DNA from 3 places in the Phytobacter diazotrophicus genome. Region 2 is predicted to be linked to each of the others. Evidence: riboswitches for the same ligand, from Rfam matches in the RefSeq annotation. Region 2 holds a riboswitch; each other region holds the start of a gene.
What was found. A riboswitch is a leader RNA that binds a small molecule or an ion and turns the genes downstream of it on or off. The one in region 2 is predicted to bind thiamine pyrophosphate.
Positions count from the first base shown of each region.

Region 1: linked by a shared signal. The riboswitch ahead of thiC (phosphomethylpyrimidine synthase ThiC) and the one ahead of thiB (thiamine ABC transporter substrate binding subunit) in region 2 are both predicted to bind thiamine pyrophosphate.
Region 3: linked by a shared signal. The riboswitch ahead of thiM (hydroxyethylthiazole kinase) and the one ahead of thiB (thiamine ABC transporter substrate binding subunit) in region 2 are both predicted to bind thiamine pyrophosphate.

Region 1 covers NZ_CM125428.1:5,354,041-5,360,411, reverse strand. Annotated here, with positions in the region: gene thiG (thiazole synthase) at 1-568, opposite strand, end outside; gene thiS (sulfur carrier protein ThiS) at 570-770, opposite strand; gene thiF (thiazole biosynthesis adenylyltransferase ThiF) at 751-1,509, opposite strand; gene thiE (thiamine phosphate synthase) at 1,502-2,137, opposite strand; gene thiC (phosphomethylpyrimidine synthase ThiC) at 2,137-4,032, opposite strand; TPP riboswitch at 4,116-4,272, opposite strand; gene rsd (sigma D regulator) at 4,326-4,829, opposite strand; gene nudC (NAD(+) diphosphatase) at 4,919-5,692, shown strand; gene hemE (uroporphyrinogen decarboxylase) at 5,743-6,371, shown strand, end outside.
Region 2 covers NZ_CM125428.1:4,783,726-4,790,096, forward strand. Annotated here, with positions in the region: gene sgrT (glucose uptake inhibitor SgrT) at 39-191, opposite strand; gene sgrR (HTH-type transcriptional regulator SgrR) at 279-1,934, shown strand; TPP riboswitch at 2,011-2,111, shown strand; gene thiB (thiamine ABC transporter substrate binding subunit) at 2,144-3,127, shown strand; gene thiP (thiamine/thiamine pyrophosphate ABC transporter permease ThiP) at 3,103-4,713, shown strand; gene thiQ (thiamine ABC transporter ATP-binding protein ThiQ) at 4,697-5,392, shown strand; gene ACS0RQ_RS23240 (DedA family protein) at 5,385-6,149, opposite strand; gene araC (arabinose operon transcriptional regulator AraC) at 6,277-6,371, opposite strand, start outside.
Region 3 covers NZ_CM125428.1:1,834,693-1,841,063, forward strand. Annotated here, with positions in the region: gene ACS0RQ_RS08815 (hypothetical protein) at 1-64, opposite strand, end outside; gene ACS0RQ_RS08820 (hypothetical protein) at 287-661, opposite strand; TPP riboswitch at 1,583-1,680, shown strand; gene thiM (hydroxyethylthiazole kinase) at 1,715-2,503, shown strand; gene thiD (bifunctional hydroxymethylpyrimidine kinase/phosphomethylpyrimidine kinase) at 2,500-3,300, shown strand; gene fbaB (class I fructose-bisphosphate aldolase) at 3,550-4,602, shown strand; gene yegS (lipid kinase YegS) at 4,738-5,637, opposite strand; gene trhP (prephenate-dependent tRNA uridine(34) hydroxylase TrhP) at 5,891-6,371, opposite strand, start outside.

The DNA.
Region 1 (6,371 bases), 570 kb from region 2:
CATGGCTGGGTACGCCGATACCGGCATCAACCACCACCGGCACAGTTGCCTGCTCAATGATGATCTCCAGCATCGCCCGCGTTTCCAGTCCCTGGTTGGAACCAATGGGAGCACCCAGCGGCATGACGGCGGCACAACCAGCCTCTTCAAGACGCTTGCATAACACCGGGTCTGCGCCACAGTAAGGCAGCACGACAAACCCCTGTTTCACCAGTGCTTCCGCCGCCTTTAGCGTCTCGATAGGATCCGGTAAAAGCCAGCGCGCATCGGGGTGGATCTCCAGTTTCAGCCAGTGGGTACCCAGCGCTTCACGTGCCAGTTGGGCGGCAAAAATAGCTTCTTGCGCCGTTTTCGCCCCTGATGTGTTAGGCAGTAGCGTGACGCCTGCTGCCAGCAGTGGCGCGAGGATGGCATCGTTATGTTGACGCAAATCGACACGCTTCATCGCCAGTGTGACTAGCTGGCTGCCGGACGCACGGATGGCATCGACCATCAGCGCTGCGTTGGCAAATTTCCCGGTACCGGTAAACAGGTGTGAATCAAATTGTTTATCTGCAATGCGTAACATCTCAGCCCCCTGCGATAACCTGAAAAAGCAGGATCTGGTCGCCGTCCTGCACGATATGCGCTTCCCACCGCTCGCGCGGAAGAATTTGCTGATTAAGCGCCAGCGCGGCGCCGGGTTTTAGCTGATCGAGTTGCTGCAACAGGTCCGAGACGGTCAGCGCGTCGTCGAACTGCATGGGCGTGTCATTGAACTGAATGTGCATGCAGCCCTCCGCAAACCGGGCAACCGCTGGCCCGGCGTAATGCCAGACTGCGCCAGTTGTTGGCGCGGGCATCAAACAGACGTAACTCGCTGGTGTTGGTATTCATACCGCTCAGAAGCTTGATCGCTTCGAGTGCCTGAAGGGTGCCCATCACGCCAACCACCGGGCCGATCACACCGGCGGTACGGCAGTTGCGTTCGGGCTCTTGTTCATCTGGCCACAAACAGCGATAGCAACCATGGGTCCACGGCGGGGTGAGCACCATCAACTGCCCCCCGAAACCCACGGCGCTGGCGGTAATCAACGGTGTACCAGTGCTGACGCAGGCGGCATTAATCGCCTGACGAGTCGCCATATTATCGGTGCAATCGAGTACCAGATCGGCATTGTCCACCGCGTGGCGCAACGCCTCGCCGGAAAGGCGCTGCTCAAGGGCGATCAGCGAAATTTCGGGGTTCAGCCGTCCCAGTCGCTGTTTAGTGACCTGCGATTTCGACCGGGCAATGTCGTCAGTGGTAAACACGATTTGCCGCTGCAGATTACTCAGATGCACATCGTCGTCGTCCGCCAGCACCAGCGTCCCCACGCCTGCGCCCGCCAGGTAGAGCGCGGCGGGGGAGCCTAACCCGCCCAACCCGATAATCAGCACCCGGCTGGCGAGCAATTTTTGTTGCCCGTCGATGGCAATATCTTCCAGCAACATCTGGCGGCTATAGCGCATAAAGTCACGATCATTCATCGCCAACCCCCGCCAGAGCCAGTAATTGCGCCGTTGCCTCACGCCAGTCAGCCGCCTGCGTAATCGCGCTGACGACCGCAATGCTGCCAACGCCAGTTCCCAGCACTGCGGGCGCACGGGCAAGGCTTATCCCGCCGATGGCGACGGTCGGATAATCGGCAAGCCTTTCGATATGCCGCGCCAGTTGCTCCAGTCCCTGCGGCGCGGAGGGCATCTGTTTCGTCTGCGTCGGGAAGACATGCCCCAGGGCGATATAGGACGGGCGTGCGGCGAGCGCCACGTCAATTTCCATATCGTCGTGAGTCGATACGCCGAGGCGTAATTCCGCAGCCTGGATCGCCTTCAAATCGGTGGTTTCCAGGTCTTCCTGACCCAGATGTACACCGTAAGCGTTATGTTTTATCGCCAGCCGCCAGTAGTCGTTGATAAACAGGCGGGCATCGTAACGACGCCCCAGTGCAATGGCCGCTACAACGTCGGCTTCAACCTCTTCATCACGCTTATCTTTGATGCGTAGCTGAATGGTTCGCACGCCGGCGTCGAGCAGGCGTTCAATCCACGCCACGCTGTCCACCACCGGGTAAAGGCCTAAGCGAAGGGGCACTCTTGGGAAATCGGGTTGATACATCAGGCCTCCTCCTTTTTGAGATAGATTTCACCGCCTTTGGCGCGGAAGTTTTCTGACATATCCGCCATCCCCACTTCGATGGTCTGGGCTGCGGCGTAATCGCGCACTTCCTGGCTGATTTTCATTGAGCAGAATTTCGGCCCGCACATGGAGCAGAAGTGGGCGACTTTGCCCGACTCCTGCGGCAGGGTTTCATCGTGATACGCACGGGCGGTGAACGGGTCGAGCGCAAGGTTGAACTGGTCTTCCCAGCGGAATTCGAAACGCGCTTTGGACATGGCGTTATCGCGGATCTGCGCGCCGGGATGGCCTTTGGCGAGATCCGCGGCATGCGCGGCGATCTTGTAGGTAATCAGCCCTTGCTTCACATCCTCTTTGTTTGGCAAACCGAGGTGCTCTTTTGGCGTGACATAGCAGAGCATGGCGCAGCCGAACCAGCCGATCATCGCCGCGCCAATCCCGGAGGTGAAGTGGTCGTAGCCCGGTGCGATATCGGTGGTCAGCGGCCCCAGGGTGTAGAACGGCGCTTCGTGACAATGCTCCAGCTCTTCGGTCATGTTGCGACGAATCATCTGCATCGGCACGTGGCCAGGGCCTTCAACCATCACCTGCACATCGTACTCCCAGGCAATTTTAGTCAGCTCGCCCAGCGTGCGAAGTTCGGCGAATTGCGCTTCGTCATTGGCATCCTGAATTGAGCCGGGTCGCAGGCCATCGCCCAGTGACAGTGAGACATCATAGGCGGCGCAGATTTCGCAGATTTCACGGAAGTGCTCGTAGAGGAAGTTCTCTTTGTGATGGGATAAGCACCATTTCGCCATAATCGAACCGCCGCGTGACACGATGCCGGTCAGGCGTTTGGCAGTCATCGGCACGTAGCGCAGCAACACGCCCGCGTGGATGGTGAAGTAGTCCACGCCTTGCTCAGCCTGCTCCAGCAGGGTGTCGCGGAACGCTTCCCATGTCAGGTTTTCGGCGATGCCGTTCACCTTCTCCAGCGCCTGGTAGATCGGTACAGTACCAATTGGCACCGGGCTGTTACGCAGGATCCACTCGCGGGTTTCGTGAATATAGCGGCCCGTCGACAGATCCATCACCGTATCGGCACCCCAGCGGGTTGACCAGACCAGTTTTTCCACCTCTTCCTCGATGGAGGAGGTGACCGCGGAGTTACCGATGTTGGCATTAACCTTCACCAGGAAATTGCGGCCGATGATCATCGGTTCCGACTCCGGGTGGTTGATGTTGGCGGGGATGATGGCGCGTCCGGCAGCCACTTCGTCGCGCACAAATTCCGGGGTGATATTTTCTGGCAGGTTAGCGCCAAAGCCGTGGCCAGGATGCTGCTGGCGCAACACCTCACCGCGGATACGCTCGCGGCCCATGTTTTCACGGATGGCGATAAACTCCATCTCCGGGGTCACCATCCCCTGACGCGCATAATGCAACTGGGTGACACGCTGGCCCGCTTTGGCCCGTTTCGGTGTCAGTAAGCCGCTAAAACGCAGGTCGTTCAGGCCGTCATCCGCAAGCCGCTCTTTGGTGTATACCGAACTGCGATCGCGCAGTTTTTCGGTATCGTCGCGGGCATCGATCCACGGCTGACGCAGTTTCGCCAGCCCCTGCTGTACGTCGATAGTCACATTCGGGTCGCCATAGGGACCGGACGTGTCATAGACCGGAATCGCCTCGTTTTCTTCGTATTGAGGGTTGTCTTTTGAGCCGCCGATAAGCGTCGGACTAAGCTGGATTTCGCGCATCGGAACACGAATATCAGGCTGTGAGCCGGTAATATAGATGCGTTTTGAATTCGGGAAAGCGGTGCCTTCCAGCGTGTCGATAAAATGCTGCGCCTGGGCGCGTTGTTCACGGCGTGTAAGTTGGTTTGCAGACATAGCTCATTCCAAATGTTAAGGACATGGCTTGTCAGACGACGGATGGAGTAATAACAGCAGATCACCGCAAGGGTGATTGATGTGAATGGATTACTCTTGTTCCCTTCGCAGGTTCTAACCTGATCAGGTTCCGCGGATCCCGAATTAACGGTCTCAGCCTTTTCCACTTCATCCTTCGCGCCGCCTCTTTAGGGCATCGCGAATGCTTTTGTGGAAATATAGGCACTCCGACAAGAAAAACCCCGTCCGAAGACGGGGACTGTTTTTTAAACTACGCGTTAATCAGAAAGAACTCAAGCAGGACGCGCCATTCCACTTTCGTCGTTGGCGCCGTCTTTAAGATTGTTGTCGTATGCCAGTACGATCAACTTGTCTTCAAGTGAAAAGCGGGCTGCAAGCGCTTCGCCGATATCAGACAGCGCCTGCTGAAATTCAGCGTAATTGTCATCATCGATAGCATTTTCCAGGCTGGAGTCGTAGTACTCCATAATTTCCAGGGTATTGGCTTCGAGGAGAGGGTAAATCTGCGTGGAGGCTAAAAGTGGGCTGGTCCCTTCCATTTCACCGATAATCCGTTCATAAATATTAAAATGACCGGCGGAAAGGTATTCAACCAGGTTATGACAGAATTCGTCCAGCGCTTTTTCATTCAGCTGCATGTACGAGCCTTTTCCAGGTGTTATGCCAACCAGGTTGTAGTAATGAACCAGTAGCTGTTTTCGGTTATACAGCCAGTTGTCGACCAGTTCGTTACTTCCTCCAATTCGTTCCGCCAGGGTTGCTAACTGGTTTAGCATAATTGACTCCGCAATATTAAGATTAAAAAACGCTCGAATGTAATAATAATGTTAACAACATGCCAGTAAAGCTAAGGTAGTGCAAACAAATGCATCGTATTATCGAGTCATCAGATCATGGCTGGTGGATCGTAAGCCATGAACAAAAATTATGGTTGCCCGGGGGAGAATTACCACTCGGTAATGCAGGAAATTTCGATCTTGTGGGGCAAAGCGCACTCCAGATAGGCGAATGGGAAGGCGAACCTGTGTGGATGATCCGCCAGAATCGTCGACAGGAGATGGGAACTGTCCGCCAGGTGATTGAACAGGATGCTGGATTGTTTCAACTGGCCGGGCGCGGTGTTCAACTGGCTGAGTTTTACCGCTCACATAAGTTTTGTGGGTATTGCGGACATACTATGCACCCCAGCAAGACAGAGTGGGCCATGTTATGTGACCACTGCCGCGAACGTTATTACCCGCAGATTGCGCCCTGCATTATCGTTGCCATTCGCCGCGATGATAAAATTCTGTTGGCTCAGCACACCCGTCATCGCAATGGTATTTACACCGTTCTGGCCGGTTTCGTCGAAGTGGGCGAAACGCTGGAACAGGCCGTCGCGCGTGAAGTGATGGAAGAGAGCGGCATCAAAGTGAAAAACCTGCGTTACATCACCTCGCAACCCTGGCCTTTCCCGCAATCGCTAATGACGGCTTTTATGGCGGAATATGACAGCGGGGAGATTGTTATCGATCCTAAAGAGCTGCTGGATGCGGGCTGGTACCGCTACGACGACCTGCCGCTGCTGCCTCCGCCCGGTACTGTTGCCCGTCGTTTGATTGAAGATACGGTGGCGCAGTGCCGGGCAGAATACGAGTAAAGAACGAGTAGTGTTACACTGGCGGGCTGACGCAATAAGGAACTGTAAACATGACCGAATTAAAAAACGATCGCTACCTTCGCGCACTTCTGCGCCAGCCCGTGGATGTGACGCCAGTATGGATGATGCGTCAGGCTGGTCGCTATCTCCCGGAGTACAAAGCGACGCGCGCACAGGCGGGTGATTTTATGTCGCTGTGCAAAAATGCCGAACTGGCGTGCGAAGTCACCCTTCAGCCTTTGCGTCGCTACAAGCTGGATGCGGCCATTCTTTTTTCCGACATCCTGACTATCCCGGACGCGATGGGGTTAGGGCTCTATTTCGAGGCGGGCGAAGGCCCACGTTTTACCTCTCCCATTACCTGTTGTGCGGATGTTGAAAAACTGCCCGTGCCGGACCCGGAGCAGGAACTGGGTTACGTCATGAACGCCGTGCGTACCATTCGCCGTGAACTGAAAGGTGAAGTGCCGCTGATTGGCTTCTCTGGCAGTCCGTGGACGCTGGCAACCTATATGGTGGAAGGCGGCAGCAGTAAAGCCTTTACCGTTATTAAAAAGATGATGTACGCCGAACCGCAAACGCTGCATTTGTTGCTTGATAAGCTGGCCAGCAGCGTCACCCTGTACCTCAACGCGCAGATCAAAGCGGGTGCGCAATCGGTGATGATTTTCGACACCTG
Region 2 (6,371 bases):
ATTAGCACCAATACTCAGTCACACATGATGGACGCGTTTCAGGGTTTCGAGACCGGGATTGTCACTTCCCACTGCATTAATTCTTCGAGCATTTTCAGCCGCTGATTCGTACTCAAACGAAAAAGCCGGGACGCATTCTGCGTCGCACGAAAATACGCTAAGTAAAATTGCTGTGTAGACGATCTCTTCATAACCACCTCCTCGCTTCATCACGGAAGATTATTGGCTTAATATAGGGATAAATAAATTGCTGACTTTTCATCAGGAGTTCCCCTTTTATGCCATCAGGTCGCCTGCAACAACAGTTCATTCGTCTGTGGCAATGTTGCGACGGGAAATCTCAGGAGACTACGCTCAATGAATTGGCCGATCTGCTGAGCTGTTCGCGTCGCCATATGCGGACCCTGCTCAATACCATGCAAGAGCGCGGCTGGCTGACATGGGAGGCTGAAGCCGGTCGCGGCAAGCGTTCACGCCTGACTTTTCTTTATACCGGCCTTGCCTTACAGCAACAGCGGGCAGAGGATTTGCTGGAGCAGGATCGTATTGAGCAACTGGTTCAACTGGTGGGCGATAAGAGCGCCGTCCGCCAGATGCTGATCTCGCATTTGGGCCGCAGCTTCCGCCAGGGGCGGCATATTCTGCGGGTTTTGTACTACCGTCCTCTACGTAACCTACTGCCAGGCACCGCCCTGCGGCGCTCTGAAACCCACATGGCGCGGCAAATTTTTAGCGCTCTGACTCGCATAAATGAGGAAAATGGGGAACTGGAAGCCGATATCGCGCATCACTGGAAAGCGATCACGCCGTTCCACTGGCGTTTTTATTTGCGCCCCGGCATCCATTTTCACCATGGCCGTGAACTTGAGATGCGCGATGTTATTGCGTCCCTCGAACGAGTTTGCACGCTGCCGCTCTACTCGCATATCACCCAGGTTATCTCCCCGACGCCATGGACGCTGGATATTCATCTGTCACAGCCGGACAACTGGCTGCCCTGGCTGATGGGGCATGTACCCGCCATGATCCTGCCGCAGGAGTGGAACTCGATGGCCAACTTCGCCAGCCATCCGGTCGGCACCGGGCCTTATGCTGTCACCCGCAATAACAATAACCAACTGAAAATCCATGCGTTTGATGATTACTTTGGGTATCGCGCGCTTATTGATGAAGTTAATGTCTGGGTACTGCCGGAAATTGGTGATGAACCGAACGGCGGCCTGACCATCGACGGACCAACCGACGGTGAAAAAGCGGTCGAAAGCCGCCTTGAAGAGGGCTGTTATTATTTGCTCTTCGACGCACGCTCGCACCGGGGAGCAAACCAGGGGGTTCGCGACTGGATAAGCCAGGTGCTCTCCCCTACCCGGCTGCTCTATCACGCCGAAGAACATTATCAGCAGTACTGGTTCCCGGCGTACGGACTGCTACCGCGCTGGCACCATGCGCGACCAGCCAGTGGTGAAAAACCGGCGGGGCTGGAATCGCTCACGCTGACCTTCTACCGCGATCACAACGAGCATAAAGCCATTGCCAACACCATGAGCAAGCTACTGGCGCAACATGATATACGCCTGGAGATACAAGAGGTGGATTATGAAGAGTGGCACCGTGGCGATATCGTCAGTGATATCTGGCTTAATAGCGCCAACTTCACGCTGCCGCTCGATTTTTCTCTCTTCACGCATTTGTATGAAGTTCCGCTGATTCAACACTGCGTCCCGCTGGACTGGCAGGCCGATGCTGAGCGTTGGCGAGCCGGGAAAATGAATCTGGCCGTCTGGTGCCAGCAGTTACTGGAAAGCAAAGCCATGGTACCGCTGATTCACCACTGGCTGCGGATTCAGGGCCAGCGCAGTATGCGCGGTCTGCGTATGAACACCCTTGGCTGGTTTGACTTCAAATCCGCATGGTTCGCCCCGCCGGACCCGTAATCACTGAGATTCCGGCTCTTCCTGCTGAATGATGAAGGGGCGCTTTCAGAAAACTTACAAAATCATTACAATGGCGCGGTGCTCAACGGGGTGCTGCGCCAAAAGCGTGTGCTGAGAAAATACCCGTCGAACCTGATCCGGATAACGCCGGCGAAGGGATTTGAGGCTATCGCTTAAATCCTCTTTGCCACCCATTTTTGAGGTGCAAAGTGCTTAAAAAAGTTCTGCCATTCCTGCTGCTTGCCGCAGCCCCTGCTTTCGCGAAACCGACCCTGACCGTTTACACCTACGACTCCTTCTCTGCGGAATGGGGACCGGGGCCAGCGGTAAAAAAAGCCTTCGAAGCCGACTGCAACTGCGAACTGAAATTTGTCGCGCTGGAAGATGGCGTATCGCTGCTTAACCGCCTGCGTATGGAAGGTAAAAACAGCAAAGCGGACGTGGTGCTGGGGCTGGATAACAACCTGCTTGAAGCCGCCACGCAGACCAAACTGTTCGCCAAAAGCGGTATTTCACCCGACGCCGTTAGCGTGCCTGGCGGCTGGAAAAACGACACCTTCGTTCCCTTCGACTACGGCTGGTTCGCGTTCGTTTATGACAAAAATAAACTGCAAAATCCGCCAAAGAGCCTGAAAGAGCTGGTAGAAAGCTCGCAGAAATGGCGTGTGATTTATGAAGATCCGCGTACCAGCACACCAGGTCTCGGCCTGCTGCTGTGGATGCAGAAAGTGTACGGCGATAAAGCCCCGGAAGCCTGGCAAAAACTGGCAGCCAAAACCGTGACGGTCACCAAAGGCTGGAGCGAAGCGTACGGTCTGTTCCTGAAAGGGGAAGGCGACCTGGTGCTGAGCTATACCACCTCTCCGGCCTATCACATCATTGAAGAGAAGAAAGACAACTATGCAGCCGCAGCATTTACCGAAGGCCACTATCTGCAAGTTGAAGTCGCTGCCCGAACCGCCGCCAGCAAACAGCCGGAACTGGCAGAGAAGTTCCTGAAATTTATGGTCTCTCCGGCATTCCAGAATGCCATCCCGACCGGCAACTGGATGTACCCGGTCAGCAATGTCTCGCTGCCCGCCGCATTCGATACATTGGTGAAGCCGCAAACCTCGCTGGAATATAGCCCGCAAGACGTCGCAACCCAGCGCAGCGAATGGATTAACGCATGGCAACGCGCCGTCAGCCGCTAATCTTCGGCTGGCTGGTTCCCGGACTGGCCGCCGCCGCCCTGATGGTGGCGGTTGCCTTCTCCGCGTTTCTCGCGCTCTGGCAAAACGCTCCCGCGGCCGATCTGGCGGCACTCCTGCACGATAGCTATCTGTGGCACGTGGTGCGTTTCTCTTTCTGGCAGGCCTTTCTGTCGGCGTTGCTCTCCGTCGCACCGGCTATCTTTCTCGCTCGCGCGTTCTACCGGCGACGCTTCCCTGGCCGTCTTGCCCTGCTGCGCTTGTGCGCCATGACGCTGATCCTCCCGGTGCTGGTTGGGGTATTTGGTATTCTGAGTGTTTATGGCCGCCAGGGCTGGCTTGCCTCGGCGTTTCGCGCAGCAGGTCTGGAGTGGACATTTTCACCGTACGGATTGCCCGGCATTCTGCTGGCGCACGTCTTTTTTAACCTGCCGATGGCGGCCCGTCTGCTGCTCCAGACGCTGGAGCAGATCCCCGGCGAGCAGCGACAACTGGCCGCGCAGTTGGGTATGCGCGGCTGGTCTTTCTTCCGCTATGTCGAGTGGCCCTGGCTACGCCGCCAGCTCCCGCCTGTCGCCGCCCTGATTTTCATGCTCTGCTTTGCAAGCTTTGCCACCGTGCTGTCGCTGGGCGGCGGCCCGCAAGCGACGACGATTGAACTGGCTATCTATCAGGCGTTGAGTTACGACTTCGACCCAGGCCGCGCGGCACTGCTGGCGTTAATTCAGATGATCTGCTGCCTGGGGCTGGTTCTGCTCAGCCAGCGCCTTAGCAAAGCCATTTCCGTGGGTAGCCATCAGATTCAGGGCTGGCGCAACCCGGAAGATCGCTTTTTCAGCCGTATCGCCGACTATACGCTCATCACACTGGCGCTTCTTCTACTGTTGCCACCCCTGCTGGCGGTCATTATCGATGGCCTGAACCTCAGCCTTTTTCATGTGCTTGCTCAGCCCGTGCTCTGGCAGGCAATCTGGACCTCTGTGCGCATTGCTCTGGGAGCGGGGTTACTGTGTATCACGTTGACCATGATGCTACTCTGGAGCAGCCGTGAGCTACGCGCCCGCCAGCATCAACTGGCCGGACAAGCGCTGGAGATGAGCGGCATGCTGATTCTGGCGATGCCTGGTATTGTGCTGGCGACCGGCTTTTTCCTGCTGCTCAATAACAGCATCGGCCTGCCCTCGTCCGCCGATGGCATCGTGATTTTCACCAATGCGTTGATGGCGATTCCCTATGCACTGAAAGTACTGGAGAACCCCATGCGGGATGTGACGGCACGCTACAGCCTGCTTTGTCAGTCTCTGGGTATTGAAGGTTTCAATCGGTTAAAGGTCATTGAACTGCGTGCCCTTAGAGCACCGCTGGCGCAGGCGCTGGCCTTTGCCTGCGTGTTGTCAATTGGTGATTTTGGCGTTGTGGCGTTATTTGGCAATGACGATTTCCGTACGTTGCCCTTCTATCTTTATCAGCAAATTGGCGCCTATCGCACGCAGGATGGTGCGGTTACCGCGCTGATTTTGCTGTTACTGTGCTTTTTACTGTTCACCCTTATCGAAAAACTTCCGGGCCGCCATGCTAAGACTGACTGATGTAACCTGGCTGTATCAGCATTTACCCATGCGTTTTACGCTGTCGATCCAACAGGGCGAACAGGTCGCCGTGCTTGGGCCTAGCGGAGCCGGGAAAAGTACGCTGCTAAATTTAATCGCCGGTTTTCTCTCCCCGGCCAGCGGCGTCATTATGATTGAGAATAGCGATCACACACGCACGCCGCCTTCGCGGCGCCCGGTGTCGATGCTATTTCAGGAGAACAACCTCTTTATCCATCTCACGGTGCGGCAAAATATAGGTCTGGGGCTGAACCCTGGCCTAAAACTGTCTAGTGCGCAAAATACAAAACTTGAGGCCATTGCCAGCACTATGGGGCTGGATACGTTGCTTGGCCGCATGCCGGATCAGCTTTCTGGTGGCCAGCGACAGCGCGTGGCACTGGCCCGTTGTCTTGTGCGTGAACAACCCGTGCTCTTGCTGGATGAACCCTTCTCCGCGCTCGATCCGGCCCTGCGCCAGGAGATGCTTGCACTGGTAAAAGAGATTTGTCATCGCCAGCAGTTAACGCTGTTGATGGTGTCGCACAATGTGGAAGATGCCGCCCGTATCGCGTCGCGCGCGCTGGTGATTGCCGATGGTCGTATCGCCTGGGACGGGAAAACAGACGAACTGCTCAGCGGCAACGCGCCTGTCTCCTCGCTGCTTGGGATCAGGTAACCACTTTTTGCAAGATAGACAGGTAGATGGGCATTAAAGGGTGGCGAACCAGAATGGTCACCGCAAACACGGCCCCCACCGTCAGCAGCGGCGCCAGCCAGAACAATCGGCGACGCGGCAGATATACCGTTAAACGATCCAGTCCGGCTTTACCACTACGCCACAGGCGCCAGCACATCCAGAATGCCAGCCAGAGCAGCACCGCTGCCAGCAGCAGCAGCCATTTAAAGTTACCGCTCTGCTCCCCCGCCGGGATATCAATCGCCGCTCCCGCCAGGATACCAGGCAAGAAATAGAAAGGCGGCCACAGCAAGCAACCAAGGATGTTAGGCGGGATAAACTTCGTGACCGGCAGATCAAGCATGCCCGCGACCATCGGCACAACCGGACGCGTCGGCCCCACAAACCGCCCCACCAGAATGGTGAACATGCTGTGCTGATGCAGCGCATGCTCGGTTTTATTCAACAGCGCTTTGTTTTTGCGAATGAATGACCAGCGGTGCAGCGGTTTTTTGAAACGCCAGCCGAGCCAGAATGAGATCCAGTCCCCCAGCAGACATCCCACAATCCCCGCCATCCAGGCGTGCCAGAAATTCACTTCACCGCTGCCAATCAGCGCCCCGAGTGCCGCCATCATCACGGTGCCGGGTAGGATAAGCCCCACCAGCGCCAGCGACTCCAGAAAAGCTACGAGTGCAATCGCAATCAGCGTATAGGCCGTAGATTGGGTAACAAAGTGTTCCAGCAGTGCTTGCATATGTTTTCCGGTCAAAAAATGAAGCTGGAATTCTCCAGGCGCATACCCTGAGGGTCAAGCTTCAATTATCTGAATATTTTGCCGGTTATGACAGGTTGCCGGGCCACTCCTTGCCTATCTTTACGCTCTATTCACATCCTGCACGAAATTCACTGGGACTGGCGCCGGTACATTTTTTAAAAACGCGTGAGAAATAGAGCTGATCTTCAAAGCCGACATTAC
Region 3 (6,371 bases), 2.7 Mb from region 2:
AATTAGCCATAACACAACCGGAAAGTAAACAAACCACTACGCCCGCTAAAACACTTTTTTTCATAGATCCCCAAATACATTAAATTTAATATAACCCGCAGTACATATCGCTAAGACGATGAAAACCATAAAAGCAGCAACATAGAGAAGGAATTTCTTCACTTCCTGTTTATCCCCTTCATTAACTCGAGCAGAATAAAAACAATCCCTATTTCAACAAGGTAAATAAAAATACTTATTGTTTCTTCCATTATGCGACATCAGCGCAATTTGCTTTGCTGAGCTCCTAATTCAAGCTTGTAGCAATCATTCCTTTTATCGCTAAATCCTGGCATTGCTCAGCGCTAATTGAGAAGGTGTTAGCTTCTATACGTGCGCTTACTAAATCTTGCAGATGCTTAAACTGATATTCGTCATGCTTAGCCTTAACACTACCTAAAGCAGCGCATAATGCAGCAGGTGATGCAGAGCTGTAATCAACGGAGCTTTGTGAATGATCAGCAATGCAACCGGTAAGCACAAGAGAGAGAATAAAAATACAGACATTAGCCTTCATCATTAACCCTAATAAGTCATTTTCCAAAGTAATACTTTCTAAATTAATGCTCCTGATAAAGCTTTTCAGAGCCTGTTTACCGGTTACCGATTTAAACGTAAACATACAAAATGCTGTTTGTAGAAAACATAAAAAAGCATTAAGAATATTCTTTTTATTTTGAAGAGTAAAAAAAGTGAATTTATCTTACGTAGCGAAAAAAAGTGCGTCAATGCAGGAAGGGTGAATTTAACTTGATGTTTTGAGTTGGAACTAATAGCTGGCTAATTAATAAATGTTGAATAAAAACTATCGATGATTAAGACTAATGCTGCATTTAATTTTACATATATCTCCTTGGGTACTGGTGCTTTTCAAAAAAATTTTTAGCCTTTACCGTCAGGTTGTAACTTGTCATAGTGTTCTTTGTCTCAGTGTATTAAGAAGGAGGGAGGTGTTCTACATATCGTCTGTGTACAATAAAATTTCTTTCTTTTTCTCTTCCGCCAAACCTGTAGTGATGCAGCAGCCAACAGCACTATATTATCTGTCCTGACATTAGTAATTCTTAGCATTCGCCGTTTATGATAGAAGAAAGTGATTTATATGTTAAATTAAGTTACTCACACGAAACTCAAAAACACATTCGTACATTATATTTAATAAGTAGAATATTTTCCTTTTACCAGAGGCCAATGCGAGGAACTTTTGTACCTGTTTTTTCACTTGCTGCGATAAACAGAGTATTACGTGGCAGGGTGGCTGAATCGGCACCGGAAAGTGAAAGTAGAAAACGATTATTGCTGTGAAAACCGTCTGGTTCGAGCCAGTAAAGTGGCAAGGATATATTTAGAGACATAATTGTAAAAAGATCTCGTTTTTATCACCATGGGTTTGACCAACCAGTGCGATATTCACTGCGATAAAATGGGTATAAAAATAACATAATGCGATCGCTCCTCTAGGTGCCAAAGTCATGGCCTGACAGGCAAGCTTGCAACGACAAGCCACTTCCTTTACGCTGGCTTCCTCTTAAAAGAGACCTAATTGAATGACTCGGGGTGCCCCTTTTCACAAAGGGCTGAGAAATACCCGTACCACCTGATCTGGATAATGCCAGCGTAGGGAAGTCAGATGCCTGCCCGGCATCCCTTCTTCACGCCGGGCAGGAGCGAATCGATGCAACCTGACCTGCTTCACCGTGCGCAAATCGCGCAAATTCTTCAGCAATTCCGTCAATGTAAGCCGCTTGTTCACTGCATAACCAACGATGTGGTGCAGACCTTTACGGCCAATGTTCTGCTGGCGTTGGGGGCGTCCCCGGCGATGGTGATTGACCGCGACGAGGCGCAGCTATTTGCCGCCATTGCTGACGTGCTGCTGATTAATGTCGGCACACTGACCCGGGAACGCGCCGATGCGATGCACGCGGCCATCTTGAGCGCTAATGCCGCCCGTAAACCCTGGACGCTGGATCCGGTTGCCGTCGGGGCATTAACCTTCCGCAGCGATTTTTGTCGCGAGCTTTTGTCTTTGCAGCCTGCCGCCATACGCGGTAACGCTTCGGAAATTATGGCGCTTGCCGGGGTGAGTGCCGGAGGGCGCGGTGTCGACACTACCGATACCGCCATTGCCGCGCTGCCTGCGGCCCAGGCGCTGGCACGCCAGACGGGGGCCATTGTTGCGGTAACCGGTGAGGTGGATTACATCACCGATGGTCTTCACACCCTGCGCGTTACGGGGGGCGACCTGCTGATGACCCGGGTGGTGGGAACAGGCTGTGCGCTCTCTGCGGTGGTAGCCGCCTGCTGCGCATTGCCCGGCGATCGTCTGTATAACGTGGCGGCGGCCTGTGCCTTTATGGCACAGGCAGGCAGCCTGGCCGTGGCGACCACGCACGGGCCTGGCAGCTTTATCCCGGCGTTTCTCGATGCCCTCTATACGCTTCATGGGGAGGTGCTGGTATGAAACGGATCAACGCACTGACCATTGCCGGAACGGATCCCAGCGGCGGGGCGGGTATTCAGGCGGATTTGAAAACTTTTTCGGCGCTGGGTGCCTACGGCTGTTCGGTCATTACCGCGCTGGTGGCGCAAAATACCCGTGGCGTACAGTCGGTTTATCGCATTGAACCTGATTTTGTTGCCGCGCAACTGGATTCGGTGTTCAGCGATGTACGCATTGATACGACCAAAATCGGCATGCTGGCGGAAACCGATATTGTTGAAGCGGTGGCGGAGCGTTTGCGCCGCTATCAGGTGCAAAATGTGGTGCTCGATACCGTCATGCTGGCAAAAAGCGGTGACCCGCTGCTTTCCCCCTCGGCGGTAACGGCGCTGCGACAACATCTGCTGCCACAGGTATCACTGATTACTCCCAATCTGCCCGAGGCCGCCGCGCTGCTGGATGCCCCTCACGCCCGCAACGAACGTGAGATGCATGAGCAGGGGCAGGCGTTGCTGGCGCTGGGATGCGAAGCGGTGTTAATCAAAGGCGGGCATCTGGAAAACGATGAAAGTCCGGACTGGCTGTTTACCCGTAATGGTACTGAACGTTTTACCGCCCCCCGAATAAAAACCAAAAATACCCACGGCACGGGCTGTACGCTGTCGGCCGCCCTGGCGGCACTGCGTCCACGTCACGCGGACTGGGCTTCAACGGTCAATGAGGCCAAGCGCTGGCTGTCAGCGGCGCTGGCCCAGGCAGACACGCTGGAGGTGGGACATGGCATCGGCCCGGTACACCATTTTCATGCGTGGTGGTGAGGGGCCCCGAATGGCGCTACACGTAATACGTAGCCCGGCTTAGCGTAGCGCCAGCCGGGTGGGGAATCGGGGGCAAAATAGTAAGCTTCGCACAGCGGTAAACCACTAGCCGAAACGTGCCACCAGAAAATGCTGAAAAACGGCGATATGGTGGCAAGCCTCGACAAACGGTACCAGGCTTATTCTGCCCATTCATCGGGTCAGGACAAACCACATCCGCCTTTGTGCGGAGCTTACGGGAGTATAGCGATGACTGATATTGTGCAGTTACTAGGCAACGATGCCGACACCCTTTTACAACACCGTTGCACGACCATTGCGGCCGACCAACTCTACCTGCCGGGAGAGGATTACGTCACCCGTGTGATGATGGATAACAACCGTCCGCCAGCGGTACTGCGTAACATGCAGACGTTGTATAACACGGGCCGACTTGCCAAAACGGGTTATCTGTCGATTTTGCCGGTTGATCAGGGTATCGAACATTCCGCCGGGGCCTCGTTTGCTGCTAACCCGCTCTATTTCGATCCCAAAAACATCGTTGAGCTGGCAATTGAAGCCGGGTGTAACTGTGTGGCGTCCACCTATGGGGTGCTGGCTTCTGTGGCGCGCCGCTACGCGCACCGTATTCCGTTCCTGGTCAAGCTTAACCACAACGAAACCCTGAGCTATCCCACCGAATATGACCAGACGCTTTATGCAAGCGTAGAGCAGGCGTTCAACATGGGGGCCGTCGCCGTTGGCGCGACCATCTATTTTGGTTCTGAGGAGTCACGTCGGCAGATTGAGGAAATTTCTGCCGCATTTGAACGTGCTCATGAGTTGGGGATGGTCACGGTGCTGTGGGCGTACCTGCGCAATCCGGCATTCAAAAAAGATGGCGTGGATTACCATGTTTCCGCCGACCTGACTGGCCAGGCTAACCATATTGCGGCAACCATCGGTGCGGACATCGTCAAACAGAAAATGGCGGAAAACAACGGCGGTTATAAAGCGGTAAACTTCGGTTATACCGATGAACGCGTCTATAGCAAGTTGACCAGTGACAACCCTATCGATCTGGTGCGCTACCAACTGGCAAACTGCTACATGGGGCGTGCCGGCTTAATTAACTCTGGCGGCGCGGCCGGTGGTGAAAACGATTTAAGCGATGCAGTGCGCACGGCGGTTATTAATAAGCGTGCAGGCGGTATGGGCCTGATTCTTGGCCGTAAGGCGTTTAAAAAGTCGATGGCCGACGGCGTGAAATTAATTAATGCCGTTCAGGATGTTTATCTCGATAAGAAAGTGACTATCGCTTAAATACCCGCATAAATAACGCATCTCTCTTCGTCAGACGGGGAGAGATGCGTTTTTCAATTCTCTTCTTGCAGATATTCTCTTACGGCAATCACGACTCTTTTTCACCCGTCGATCGCCGTCAATCTACTGTAAGGCTTAACGCAGTAGCGGGCAGTCAGGCGGCAGGCGGCATTTCAGCGCGCCGGGCAGAATGTTAATACTGAAATGCTGTCCGGTTAGTGGCTCGCCGTCCAGGTTAAAGGTGATATCGTGCGGTGCGCTCACCTCAAACCAGGCGGATTTACCGTCAATGATATGCGGATTATCTTCCGGCTGGGTCAGGGTGGTGAACAGGGCAGGCAGGATCTCATCGCCGGTAAAAATACGCAGTTGCAACAGGCCGTCGTTAATGAGCGCACCAGGGCATAGCTGTTGCCCGCCGCCTGCCTGGCGTCCGTTACCGATGCCGATGACCAGCGCGTCGCCCTGCCAATGGAAATCTTCCCCCTTGATTTCGCAGCGGTCCGGCTTAAGCGTATCCATGCGCATCAGGCCATGAATGATGTAGGAGACACCGCCCAGCGCCGCTTTCAGTTTCTCGGGCGTTTCGGTGGTAATGCGGGTACCAAACCCGCCGGTGGCCATATTGATAAAGCAGGTTTTGCCGTTCACTTCGGCAATGTCGATGGGCACCGCTTTGCCCACGATAGCGAGCTGTAGCGCTTTATCCAGTGGCTCCGGGATATCGGCGCTGGTGGCAAAATCATTCGCGGTGCCTAAAGGTAAAATCCCCAATACAGGTGGGTTGTCGCTATCACTGTGCACCAGCGCGCTGGCGACCTCATTAATGGTGCCATCGCCACCGCCCGCAATCACGGTTTCGACGCCGAGTTTGATGGCTTCTGCCACATAGCGCTCTGCATCGCCTTTTTCCCAGGTGACGCGCACCTGAATGTCCATCCCTTCGTTGCGCAGGAGGGTAATGGCCTCGCGCAGCATGTCGTCGCCCGCACTTTTACCGTTGAGGATCAATAAACTGCCTGGAAAATTGCTCATCCTTTTCGCTCTTCGAAAATACCATGAGCAAAGTGTATCTCACGACCGGAAAGCGCGCCTGGAAGGAAGGTAAAAGGGGAGATAAAAAATCAGCCTGCGTAAGGGAGATTACGCAGGCTAAGGAGGTGGTTCCTGGTACAGCTAGCATTTATGGGTTATGTTTTTCAGCGATGAGGATAATACCCATAATGACCGCAACGGTATGTGATCCGATTCTAAGATTCTTGTCGAGTGAAAAAATAACCCCGGTTAATTACTTAGCGTGCGGATTACGCGTGGTCTGTCCAGTAAAATTACGCATCAACAGGGCATACTCCAGCATCACATCCTGGGGAACCGGCAACCAGACGGTATAACCGTCTCCCGGTGCAACCTCCATTGCCTCGCCTTTGGCGTTTTCCATATGTTCCAGCGTGAAGTTAACATTGCCCTGCGGGGTCATCAGCTCAAGGCTGTCGCCGACGATAAATTTGTTTTTTACCGCCACGGCCGCCAGCTCGCCTTTACGCTCACCGGTAAACTCGCCGACAAACTGCTGACGCTCAGAGACGGAGTAACCATACTCGTAGTTCTGATAATCGTCATGAGTGTGGCGACGCAGGAAGCCTTCGGTATAGCCGCGGTGTGCCAGCCCTTCAAGGGTCTCTAACAGGCTGGTGTCAAACGGTTTGCCTGCGGCGGCATCGTCAATGGCCTTACGGTAGACCTGCGCGGTGCGGGCACAGTAGTAGAAG